DNA from 2 places in the Bacillus sp. GW823-FHT06A10 genome. Region 1 is predicted to be linked to the other one. Evidence: riboswitches for the same ligand, from Rfam matches in the RefSeq annotation. Region 1 holds a riboswitch; the other holds the start of a gene.

Region 1 (6,413 bases):
TTTAGCGGAAGCGGGCGTGCATCGTTATAACCACAACTTAAATACACATGAAAATAATTACGATAGTATTTGTTCAACTCATACGTATGATGATCGTGTTGATACAGTTCAAAAAGCGAAACAAGCGGGCATTTCTCCATGCTCTGGAGCGATTTTTGGCATGGGAGAAACAATTGAAGAGCGTGCTGAAATTGCATTTGAATTACAACGTATAGATGCAGATTCTATCCCTTGTAATTTCCTTGTTGCTGTAAAGGGAACACCTCTTGAAGGGCAAAAAGAGTTAACGCCAGTAGAATGTTTAAAAGTACTGGCAATGATGCGTTTTGTAAACCCGACAAAAGAAATTCGTATTTCAGGAGGACGTGAAATCAATTTACGTTCTGTACAGCCAATCGGTTTATTTGCAGCAAATTCTATTTTTGTCGGGGACTACTTAACGACAGCTGGACAAGAGCCGACTGCAGACTGGGGTATGATTGCAGATTTAGGATTTGAGATTGAAGAGTGTGCATTATAAGATAGATGAAAAAGCAAACTTGTAAAAGGGTTTGCTTTTTTTGTAAATAAAATGTAATAAATAGTTGTGAACGCTTGATATTATTGGTTTTTGAGCGGAAAAAAGAATTTTTGTGGACGAATTTTCCAAGCCCTAGTTGTACATAGTAAATATGTAATTTATATTGGGTTGGAGGATTTTACATGTACAAATACATATTAGCGATTATGACTTGTTTAATTTTAATAAAAGCAATAAGTTCTGATCCAGTTAAGGCTGCTGAAAATCCTGAACAAAAAGAGATGCAACAAAGAATCGAACAACACTTTCGAACGAAAGCTGAACATTTTGGATTGAAAACGGAAGGAAAAGATTTAAAGGAAGTTAGAAAAGAAATTACTATTATAGAAGAAGCGAAAAAAAGAGAGAATGTATGGAGAACAGCACAAGCTCTTCATATAAAAACAGAAGGAAAAACGATGAATGAATTAATAAAAGATGTACAAAAAAAGGTGAAAAAATAAAAAGAGGCCGAAGCCTCTTTTTTTATGCCCATTGTTTTGATAAGTGAGCCATTTCAATTGCAGCAACAGCTGATTCATATCCTTTATTACCAGCTTTCGTACCTGCGCGTTCAATCGCTTGTTCAATTGTTTCTGTCGTTAATACGCCGAAAATAACTGGGATGTCCATTTGTAGTGATAAAGACGCAACACCTTTTGCTACTTCATTACAAACGTAATCGTAGTGAGTTGTAGCACCTCGGATTACAGTACCTAATGTAATAACAGCATCATACTTTCCGCTACTAGCCATCTTTTTAGCGATTAAAGGAATTTCAAATGCACCAGGAACCCAAGCAACATCAATATCATTTTCTTCTACACCGTGACGCTTTAATCCGTCTAAAGCGCCGCCAAGTAACTTACTTGTAATAAATTCGTTAAAACGTCCAACAACAACTCCAACTTTTAATCCTGTACCAACTAAATGACCTTCGAATACCATAATAAATCTCTCCTTTAATTATAAGTTTAGTAAGTGTCCTAATTTGTTTACTTTCGTTTGTAAATACGATTTATTCTCTTCTTTTGCTGGCATTTGCAACGGTACACGCTCGACTACTTCTAAATCGTAACCTTGTAAGCCAGCAATTTTTCTTGGGTTATTCGTTAATAATCGTAAACTTTGTAAACCTAAATCTTTTAATATTTGTGCTCCGATACCGTAATCACGAAGATCAGCAGGGAAGCCGAGTTTTTCATTTGCTTCTACAGTATCGAATCCTTCTTCTTGTAATTTATAAGCACGAAGCTTATTAAGAAGCCCAATGCCTCTTCCTTCTTGTCTCATATAAAGAAGAACACCTTTTCCTTCACGCTCAATTTGAGCAAGTGCTGCATGGAGTTGTGGTCCGCAATCGCAGCGATGTGAACCGAATACATCTCCTGTTAAGCATTCAGAATGAACACGCACAAGTACCGGTTCACCTATTGAAATATCACCTTTTACAAGTGCGATATGTTCTTTCGTATCTAATGAGTTAGAATAGCCAATTGCGTGGAAAGTACCGAAATCTGTAGGTAATGTAATTTCCACCTCTCTCGTCACAAGTGTTTCATGATGGCGGCGGTAAGCAATTAAATCTTCTATTGTAATCATTTTTATATCAAATTGTTTTGCGCATTCTATTAAATCAGGTACACGTGCCATCGTGCCGTCCTCATTTATAATCTCGCAAATAACTCCAGCTGGTTCGGCACCGCATAGCTTCGCTAAATCAACAGCAGCTTCTGTATGACCTGCACGACGCAGGACACCGCCTTCTTTCGCAATTAATGGAAAGATATGTCCAGGTCGATTGAAATCAGCGCCTTTTGATGCGGGGTTTAACAATTCTTGTATCGTAGTTGCACGTTCGTGAGCGCTAATCCCTGTTGTTGTAGAAACATGGTCAATGCTCACTGTAAACGCAGTATGATGTGAATCTGTATTATGAGATACCATTGGTTCTAATTGTAGACGTTCTGCGTACCCTGCTGTAATCGGTACACAAACGAGACCACGGCCATGTGTAATCATAAAATTAATTGTTTCTGGTGTAATGTACTCTGCTAAAGCAATAAAATCGCCTTCATTTTCTCGGTTTTCATCATCACATACGATAACGACTTTACCTTGTTTTAAATCTTCTAGAGCTTCTTCAATACGATGAAACATTATGCTTCCCCCTTATAGAAATCCGTTTTCTTGTAAAAAGCTTTCAGTCATTGAACCTACTCGTTTTGTAGGTTTAGTAATAAAGCGTTCGATATATTTACCAATCATGTCACACTCAATGTTTACGATATCTCCGGCATTTTTTTCTCCAATGACAGATTCGCTTACTGTGTGCGGGATGAGTGAAATCGTTATGGAAGATTCGTCTATATCAAATATCGTTAAACTCGTTCCATCAACAGCAATGGATCCTTTATGCAAACAATAGCGCAGCAGTTCATCAGAAATTGCTATTTTGTAATAGACGGCATTGTAATGTTGTTTTTTATTTAAAATCGTTCCGATGCCATCAATATGTCCTGAAACGAAATGTCCACCGAATCGTCCGTTTGCAGCCATTGCTCGCTCTAAATTTACTTTAGAGTGCGGTTTAAGCATGCGAAGTGATGTCGACTGCATCGTTTCAGGCATTGCATCAACTGTAAATGAATTAGTTGTAAAGCTTGTTACAGTTAAGCAAATACCGTTCACCGCGATACTATCACCTAAGTGAACATCTGATAAAATTTTCTTTGCATGAATCGTTAATTTCATCGCTTCTCCGCTTTGTTGCATGTTTGCTATCGTTCCTAATTCGTCTACAATTCCTGTAAACATTCCGTCACCTCGTTTCGGGCATTCGCAACAATTTTTATATCATCACCAATTTGTTTCATCTCTTGAATTTTCAAGGAAAGCGCATCTTGTAATTTTGAAAAACCATTTCCTCCAAATAAAGTAGGAGCATCTTTCCCACCAATTAATTTCGGGCTTATATAGGTTACAATTTCATTAAAATTGTTTGTTTTTAAGAAACTTGCATGAATCGATTGGCCACCTTCAACGAATAGAGAAAGAATTTGTTTTTCTCCAAGAAAGGAAAGAAGGTCCTCAATTTCTATATGCTTCGTTTCCATTTGGAATATAGCTATATTTTTAGATTCATAAGAAGATATCTTCTCTTTCTTTACATCCTTACCGACAATAATCCATGTCGGTGCTAAACCATCTGTTATAACATGAGAAGATGGTGGTGTTCGTAAATGGGTATCTAAAACAACGCGAATAGGATGTTTCCCACCATTTGGAATTCTTGTTGTTAAATGAGGATTATCAGCTATAACTGTATTCACTCCAACAAGAATTGCATCATGTATATGGCGATATTGGTGAACATCAGCACGTGCTTCTTCACCTGTAATCCACTTACTTTCACCAGTTACAGTTGCTGTTTTTCCATCTAAGCTCATCGCTGTTTTGATTGTTACAAAAGGGCGTTTCGTTTTCATGTAGTGAAAAAAGTAGCGATTTAATAAAACTGCTTCTGCTTCAAGAACACCGGTAGTTACTTCAATTCTAGCTTCCTCTAATCTTCTTTTTCCGTTACCAGAAACGAGCGGATTACAATCGAGAGTAGCAATTACAACACGCTTAACTCCTTTTTCGATGAGCAATTCACAACAAGGTGGTGTTTTTCCAAAGTGGCTACACGGTTCCAGTGTTACATAAACGGTAGCGTCTTTGGCGTTCTGACCAGCCATTTGAAGGGCATGAACTTCTGCGTGTTCTTCACCAGCCCGTAAATGAGCCCCCATACCAACGATGTTTCCATCTTTTACAACAACAGCACCAACCATAGGATTTGGACTTGTTTGTCCTGATGTTCCTTCTGCTAACTGCAGGGCAATCCTCATATATTCTTGATCTGTCATTTTCTTCACCTCTCCTAAAAAAATCAAAAAACCCCAAGGATTTAATATCCTTGGGGTTTGGGAGACGTGATTTCTAGAAATATAGTTTGAATACGAAAGCATAGGAAAGAAACCTAACGATAATTGATATTTCTGCATAAGGAAAAAACCTAGCAAAATATCGAATTTTTAAACGCTAGTTGTCTCTTTTTATTTCAGTATAAAAAATAAGTATAGAAAATTAAACATATATAAAGAATCAAAATGAATCTTTAAAAATATGCATACTGAAATAAAAGTGTATTCACTATATAAAAAACTAGAAACATATCCTTCTCCCATCCAGACTATACTGTCGGCCCTAGAGTTTCACTAGATCCACCGTTTTCGAGTTGAAAACGGGTCACGGACTTAGAAGTTTTCACTTCATCACCGCCGGTTGGGAATTTCACCCGACCCCGAAGGATGCTGTTTGCTCAAATTATAGCACAAAAAAAATAAAAGGCTAGTAAAAAATATTCGAATGTGAAGAATTGTGTGAAAATATATGCAGGCTGGAATGGAAATAAAAGTATTAGAAATGTTGTAAGGAGAAGGGATATAACGGAGTTGCTAAAAAGAAAAAACATGCACAAAAAAATGTGCATGTCACATGTAAATTTATTCTGCCTCTGGTGCTCTAACAACAGACTCGAATTTACCTTTATGCGAAGCGTCGCAATAAGGCATATTTTTTGATAAACCACAACGGCATAAAGAAAATGCCGGTTTTGCTGGGAATACATTCCCTTGTGAGTCGACTAATTCCACGTCCCCTGTAACGCGAAAAGAGCCATTATCATTTACTTTAATTTGTACTTTTGCCAACGTTATCCCTCCTTCCCAAACGCTTAATTTCATCATATAATCAAGGGAAGTGCTTGGCAATATAAAGTGAAACTTTAATTAGTGGGGGAGGCATCCCCCACTAATTATTATTTGAACCAATCGGGCTTTTAGGGGCAGTTAATCTCCCGCCTAACTTCTTTGTTTCAGCCGAATTTTGAGGTGGGAGTTTTACTGCCCACAAATAGCGGGGAAAAAAGAGCACTTTGTTTGAGAAAGAAGAGAGTGTTATAATAGTTTTCATAACTGACTAGAGTAAGGTGACGAGAGATGGATAAACAATTACATACATTACGAAACATTGCAAATGAGCGCACGTGGGCATCATTTTTGAATGATAATCATCCATATAGTTTGTTACATTGGTCCATTGCAGGTGTAGGGCAAGAGGTAAAGGATGTTTGGTTACTTCAAGATGAAGTAACATTTCAAACGACAGAATTTCCAACGTTAGATGATGCAATGCAATGGATTTCTGAAAATATGGAACAAGTTACAGACGTTTTAGCGCAATAAAAAAACAGGCTTATGCAAGCCTGTTTTTTGTTTCTTTCACATATGTGTTTAAAAATTGATCGATGGCTGCTTCGTACTCTTCTTTATTTTCGTTATAAGAGCAAGCGTGTGCACCGTGTTCTGCAATATAAAGTTGCTTATTATTTTCTTTCGCTTCATATAACGCTTTTGTCATATCAGCTAAAATATAGTCGTCATCTTTACTATGAATAAAGAGAACGGGATTGTTAATGTTTTTTATACAGTCGATTGGTGAAACTTCACGAATTGTATAACCGTCACGAACTTTTAAAAATGCGTTTGCTAAAGGTAATAAAGGCCATTTTGGTAAATGGAATTCAACCTTTAAACGGTGCTGTAATTGTCCGTGAAAATCAGAGAAAGGACAATCTGCAATATAGAAATCAGCGCCATCTTCTACAAGTCCTGCGTATTGAAGAATTGTTGCGGCTCCCATAGATTCACCATGAATACCAAGTGTAATATTGGTTCCAAAACGGTTTTTTAGCCAGTCAACTACGGATTTCAAATCATGCTTTTCATAGTATCCATAGCTTGTTGTT
Region 2 (6,413 bases), on a different contig from region 1:
TGACTAAACTACAAGGCGGGCCTTTCGGAGATATTTACAATGAACTTGAAACGATTCAACATGAACTATTTGATTGCGGGGGAGACTTGGCGATAGTAGGTGAGAAGATACCTTATAAAGTAAAAATTGAAATGGTCGAAAACTTAGAAAGTAGGATTGATTCGTATATAGAAGAAGCACCGCCGCTAGAGCGCTTTATTTTACCAGGTGGAAGCGAGTCGGCAGCTGCTATTCATATTGCACGTACAGTTGTAAGGCGAGCAGAACGATGTATCGTGTCCTTACAAAAAGAAGGAAAAATAAATGAAGTTGTTCTAAAGTATGTAAATAGATTATCTGACTATTTATTTGCAGTAGCTAGAGTAATAAACGCTCGATTACAAGTAAAAGATGTAGAGTATAATCGCAGTGCAATCGTTTTTCGTGATAAGAAAGAGAAGGAAGTGGAGTGATTCACTTTCTTTTTTGTATACTTTTTTCTGTAATATACCAAAATAGAGAAGGTATGGTGGTAATTAGAAAACGGAGGATGTATATGAAAGTTTTAAAATACGGCGTTATGTTATTGACAGTACTGTTTTTATCTCAATTACATGTGTACGCAGAGGGAAATCAATGGGCATGGCCTGTTGAAGGACAGATAAGTGATTATTTTGGGACAAGACACGGAAAACACTACGGTATAGATATAGCGGCACCGATCGGCACGCCTGTGTCAGCTATTCAAGAAGGGAAGGTAACAAAGTCTTATTATTCAAGTAGTTATGGAAACGTTATATTTATTAAACATGGAGAATATGAGGCTGTGTATGCACATTTAAATAAGAGATATGTAGTTCAAGGGGATTATATTTCAAAAGGAGAAAAAATTGGAGAAGTAGGGAACACGGGAGAATCGCGAGGTGCACACTTACATCTAGAACTTCATCAAGGAAGATGGACGATGGCGAAAAAGAATGCGATGAACCCATTGCTTGTTTTAAGTGAACAAAGAAATGAAGTTGTTTCTTCATCATTATATGTCGTACAAAAAGGGGATACTTTAGTTAGTATTGCACGGAAATTTAGTATGACACTTAAGGAGATTAAAGAAAAAAATGGATTGCAGCAAGAGCTAATTTATCCTAATCAACAATTATATGTTAAGTAAAGGCAACGTCTCAAAAATTAAACTTTGAATATTCTTAAATAAGGTTCAATGTAAATGAAATTATATGGGCGCTTCTCCTAGAAGTATTGAGTGAATTAGAGTATCTATATTTAAAAGAAAACCGTCCCAAAATTTATTTTGGGACGGTTTCTTTTACCAAAAAATAAAGACACATATAAATCCAGAAATAGCTAAATAGCTATATAAGTAAAAAACTTTTGTTCTTGTTTTCTCTTTTGTTCGAAACAGTACGATAGTCGGTTCAATTAAACCGATTGTCAAACAAAGTAGGCCAAGAAGCATACAACCAATCGAAATAGAATACAGGGCGATTTGTGGTGCTTGAAATGGAATCATCCATTTTAATAAAAATGCAATAAGTGCAGTGTAACAAATGCTACCGATGTATTTATTCAGTGGTGTATTAGAACGAAAGCCAGGAAGTTTTTTTAAGAAAGAGCGGGAAACAACTTCTGTTTGTAAAGATGTATGCTCTTCAATAATTTTTTGAGCTTCTTTTCCTTTTTGAAAAAGAGATAAGATCCAATTTCGCTCACCCTGAAAAATAAATTGAGAAGTTGTCAAATAGTGATCAATCTTCACTTTACTCCAACTCTTCCACGGATGACGCTCACACAATTTTAATTTACTTTCTGTTTTCTTATCATACTGATAAATACTGATGCCATCTTCATCGAAAGTAGCATAGTATGTCTCGTTTGAGAATGTGCCTAAATCAATTGGGCAGTAGAAAAGTAATTCTTTTTTTAAGTAAAAGTATTCTTTTCTTAAGTTTTTTTTCATTGCTTCTCGAATAGAATGTCTCTTTTCTTTTTTCATGACATTTCCTCCATAACTCAGAAAATGTTCTTATCTTAACAATTCAATATCTTATCACTTTTAATTATATATGACTAGGTAATTCAAAAGAGAAATGCCGAATAATAAAAAATATGGATTGTATTGTAAAATATTTCGCAATTCATTTGTTGTTACGAAAAATAAATAACTAATTTTAAATAAGTTACAATTTTTTAGTTCACAATGTTATGAGGTTGTTGTATAATGAAGGGGAAAATAGAATATCGGTCTATCTTCGGGGCAGGGTGAAAATCCCGACCGGCGGTGATGAACTATTTATGATTTTGTTCTAAGCCCGCGAGCCGTTAAGGCAGGATTTGGTGTGATTCCAAAGCCGACAGTATAGTCTGGATGGGAGAAGATGGAGGTTCAAGCGTTCAAAAAAGATATGGATTTGAACGTCTGTTTGATGTGCCTTAAATTCTCCCTTTGTGTAAAACACAAAGGGTTTTTTCGTTCTATGAAAAAATAGGCATAGCAGAACCTTTCCACTTTCCATGAGATGATCGATGGAAAAGGAGAGAGAAAGATGAAACAAAAAAACAGTGTAGTGCAGATGGTGAGTGTAGCGATGCTAAGTAGTATTGCATATTTACTAATGATGTTGGATTTCCCGTTCCCAGGGCTTCCGCCATTTTTGAAAATTGATTTTAGTGATGTACCAGCTCTAATTGCAGCAATTATCTTTGGACCAGTAGCAGGAGTGATTGTAGAGGCGATAAAGAACATTTTACATTACGGGATTCAAGGAAGTTTAACAGGAGTACCAGTTGGAGAAATTGCAAACTTTATTGCAGGATGTTTATTTATTGGACCAGCAGCTTTCTTATTTAGAAAGTATCGTACTGTGAAGAGTTTAACGACAGGATTAATGCTAGGGACAATTACAATGGCACTTATTATGAGTGTATTAAACTACATCATCATATTCCCGGCTTACACTTGGTTTTTAAATTCACCGGCTATGTCTAGCGAAGCTATCAGAACAACGGTTGTAACGGCAATCTTACCATTTAATTTAATTAAAGGAATTGTTGTAACAATTGTATTTGTAGCATTATTCTCACGCCTGAAAGTATGGGTGTTTGCAAAAATGAAAAATGCATAATATATATTAAAACCATTAGTAGTGTGGAACTACTAATGGTTTTTTATTAAGGAAAATAAAATTTAGATACAAAAAACGCCCCTCATCAATATGAGGGGCGTTTTTTGAAGTTAATAAAAGACTATTCGAATTTTAAAGCGTCTCCGTCGAATGATTCGTCAGCAACTTTAATTGAGTCAGTTGGACAGCCTTCGAATGCATCCATCATATCTTCAATTAATACATCTGGAATTTCAACGATACCTTGGTTATCGTCTAATGTTACAAATGCAATACCTTCATCATCATAGTCATAAATGTCTGGTGCAGCAGCGCCACAAGCACCACATGCAATACAAGTATCTTTATCAACGATTGTATATTTTGCCATCTTTTTTCCCTCCTGATAATATGTATGTGAAAAGCTCGCCATAAAAATTATAACCTTATTGTAAAACGGTTTGTGAAACTTTTCAACATAAAATTATAATGATAATGCTTATCAATTAGAGTGTCAACTTATTTTTGAATTATGTCATAAGATTTTCAAAATACGTAAATGTGATTTCGTTTGATACAATAGAATATATACAAGTATATAGTTCTTATATGATAAGTTTAATGAGCGACAGTAGATAGTGTAATTGTACTGAAAAGAATGAAGTTAAGATTGGAAGGTGGAAGCGGTCATGCAAATACAATATACTTTGTTGCATTGTTTAAAACAATTGAATGGTGAAAGAACCGTTTCTTCTATTTATTATTTACTAAAGGGCAAACGTTCTTCGCAAACTTTACAAGATGGAAATATGTTCCGGATTTCTTTTTTATTCGGAATATATAAATCATTAAATAGAAATGACTATGATGGTGAAGTTGTAAAGTTGTTGCAAGCGGATTTTATTCAAGAAATACATGAAAATACATATGTGTTAACACCTACGGGTAAAATGCAGTTACATAAATGGGAGGAAGTTTATGCTTTTCCAGCACATTTGCATGGTTTACATTATGGTGAATTAGGTGAAACATTTTGGAAAAGATTATCATTGATTATTCAAACCATATCAAATTTACAACAGAATAATACGAAGTTTATCCCAATTCAACAAGATACAGAAATAATGATGTGGGTAAAACGTTTTCTAACAGGAAGGCCATATAAAAGAAGTGAGTTGGCGAGGAAACTATGGACGGAAGTACATAATCTTTTGGAAAAGAGTAATGCGATAGAAGCGACGATTGTAACATATCGACTAACGGGCTATGAACGTATTGGTTGTACATTGCAACAATTAGCAGAAATTACGAAACAAGATATATTCAGGGTGTATTTTTTATTTTGGGGTACAATGCATTTCTTTATACAAGAAGTTCGTGATAAAGAAAATGAATTTCCACTATTAGCTGAAATTATATCTTATCCAAATGAGAGAGCTGAATTATTTAGTTTATCCACGAAAAAAACATATAATTTTTGGAGACAAGGGCGTTCTTTAGAAGAAATAGCGACGATTCGGAATTTAAAGGTTGCAACGATAGAAGATCATTTTGTTGAAATTGCTTTGCGAGAAAAAGATTTTTCTATTGAAATGTTTATGGAAAAAGAAAAGATAGACAAAGTAATAAAAGTAATTGAAGCATTACAAACGCGGAAGTTACGTGTTTTGAAACAAGCTGTTGGAGAAGATATCTCTTATTTTGAAGTTCGTCTTGTATTAGCGCGGATGGAGGGTGTAAATGAAACTTGAAGAATATTTATATAAGTGGTTTGGATATTCTGAATTTCGTCCAGGTCAAAAAGGAGTTATTACAGATTTATTAGAAGGAAAAGATGTGATAGCAATGCTTCCGACTGGAAGAGGGAAATCTATGTGCTATCAGTTTCCGGGGCTTATGCGAGAAGGAACAGTGCTTGTTGTATCACCGTTATTATCTTTAATGGAAGATCAAGTGACACAATTAAAGTATGTTGTGAAAAACCGAGTGATAGCATTTAATAGTTTTCGGACATTAAATGAAAAAAGAGAAGCGATGAAAAAATTATCTTCATATAAATTTATTTTTGTTTCACCAGAGATGTTACAGTCGGAGTTATTAATTAGGGAATTGAAGAAAATTCATATTTCATTATTTGTTGTTGATGAGGCTCATTGTATTTCTCAATGGGGTTATGATTTTAGACCGGACTATAAGAAACTAAATGTAGTTATTGAAAATATTGGTTCTCCTACAGTATTAGCATTGACAGCCACAGCGACAAAAGGGGTACTACAAGATATCGCAGACAGTTTAAATTTAAAGGGTGCCGCGGAACATGTATACTCTATTGACCGTCCTAATATTGCAATGGAGGTGCAATTTGTAGAGACGATAGAAGAAAAGAAAGAGGCGCTTTTGGAGCAGGTGATGTATTTACAAGGGCCGGGAATTGTATATTGTTCAAGTAGAGCATGGACAGAAAGGTTAACGGAATACTTGAGAGGAAAAGGTGTTACTGGTGTAGCTTTTTATCATGGTGGTATGGAACATGAAGAGCGTATGTTAATTCAACAACAGTTTATGAACGATCAATTGCAGCTTGTAATATGTACAAGTGCATTTGGTATGGGGGTAAATAAGGCGAATACGCAATATATTATTCATTTTCATTATCCAACTAATATAGCTTCTTACTTACAAGAAATCGGAAGAGCTGGAAGAGATGGCGAACCGAGTATAGCTATTTTATTGTGTAGTCCGTTGGATCATGATTTACCAATTTCAATCATTGAGGATGAATTGCCAAGTAAGTCGCAAATACAATTTTTATTTTCTTTACTACAAGAAAGAATGTTTCAAACGAAAGAATTACCAATAGAAGATGTAGAAGAAATTTGTTATAATGCAGCAAGATTTAATGAGCAATATTGGCGTTTCGTTCGTTATCATCTCGAACAGGTTGGAATTATACAACAACGAAGATTATTATTAGAGGGTTTGTCAGATGAAATTATGAACCGATTAATAGCTGAAGTAGAGATAAGGTTGCGTAATAAATATAGTGAGCTAGAAAATATGAAGTCATGGATACGAGTTAAAGGATGTAGACGTGAATATGTGTTGCAACAGTTCGGTTATAGGAAAGAGAAAGAGTTAAATAATTGCTGTGATTATTGTGGTATTACAAAAGAAGATTATAAAAAAAGACGAGCGCAACAATCGGATTTCGACTATAATTGGGAAACAGAGTTACAAAAGCTTTTCGGCCTAGAAAAGATGGGGGAATGATGAACATTCAAAGGCATAATGTTGAAGATATGAGTCCGCAGGAAA

What was found. A riboswitch is a leader RNA that binds a small molecule or an ion and turns the genes downstream of it on or off. The one in region 1 is predicted to bind FMN.
Region 2: linked by a shared signal. The riboswitch ahead of AC1Q8M_RS03715 (ECF transporter S component) and the one ahead of ribD (bifunctional diaminohydroxyphosphoribosylaminopyrimidine deaminase/5-amino-6-(5-phosphoribosylamino)uracil reductase RibD) in region 1 are both predicted to bind FMN.

What each region holds. Positions count from the first base shown of each region.
Region 1 is NZ_JBXAHT010000002.1:703,806-710,218, forward strand. Features, by position in the region: gene bioB (biotin synthase) at 1-520, shown strand, start outside; gene AC1Q8M_RS18510 (hypothetical protein) at 703-1,023, shown strand; gene ribH (6,7-dimethyl-8-ribityllumazine synthase) at 1,046-1,507, opposite strand; gene ribBA (bifunctional 3,4-dihydroxy-2-butanone 4-phosphate synthase/GTP cyclohydrolase II) at 1,526-2,719, opposite strand; gene ribE (riboflavin synthase subunit alpha) at 2,732-3,376, opposite strand; gene ribD (bifunctional diaminohydroxyphosphoribosylaminopyrimidine deaminase/5-amino-6-(5-phosphoribosylamino)uracil reductase RibD) at 3,358-4,470, opposite strand; FMN riboswitch at 4,776-4,919, opposite strand; gene AC1Q8M_RS18535 (CDGSH iron-sulfur domain-containing protein) at 5,110-5,316, opposite strand; gene AC1Q8M_RS18540 (DUF2552 family protein) at 5,605-5,850, shown strand; gene AC1Q8M_RS18545 (alpha/beta hydrolase) at 5,861-6,413, opposite strand, start outside.
Region 2 is NZ_JBXAHT010000001.1:705,278-711,690, forward strand. Features, by position in the region: gene AC1Q8M_RS03700 (cob(I)yrinic acid a,c-diamide adenosyltransferase) at 1-452, shown strand, start outside; gene AC1Q8M_RS03705 (peptidoglycan DD-metalloendopeptidase family protein) at 536-1,150, shown strand; gene AC1Q8M_RS03710 (hypothetical protein) at 1,304-1,990, opposite strand; FMN riboswitch at 2,239-2,378, shown strand; gene AC1Q8M_RS03715 (ECF transporter S component) at 2,541-3,119, shown strand; gene AC1Q8M_RS03720 (ferredoxin) at 3,241-3,489, opposite strand; gene AC1Q8M_RS03725 (YpbB family protein) at 3,788-4,849, shown strand; gene recQ (ATP-dependent DNA helicase RecQ) at 4,839-6,368, shown strand; gene AC1Q8M_RS03735 (CPBP family intramembrane glutamic endopeptidase) at 6,368-6,413, shown strand, end outside.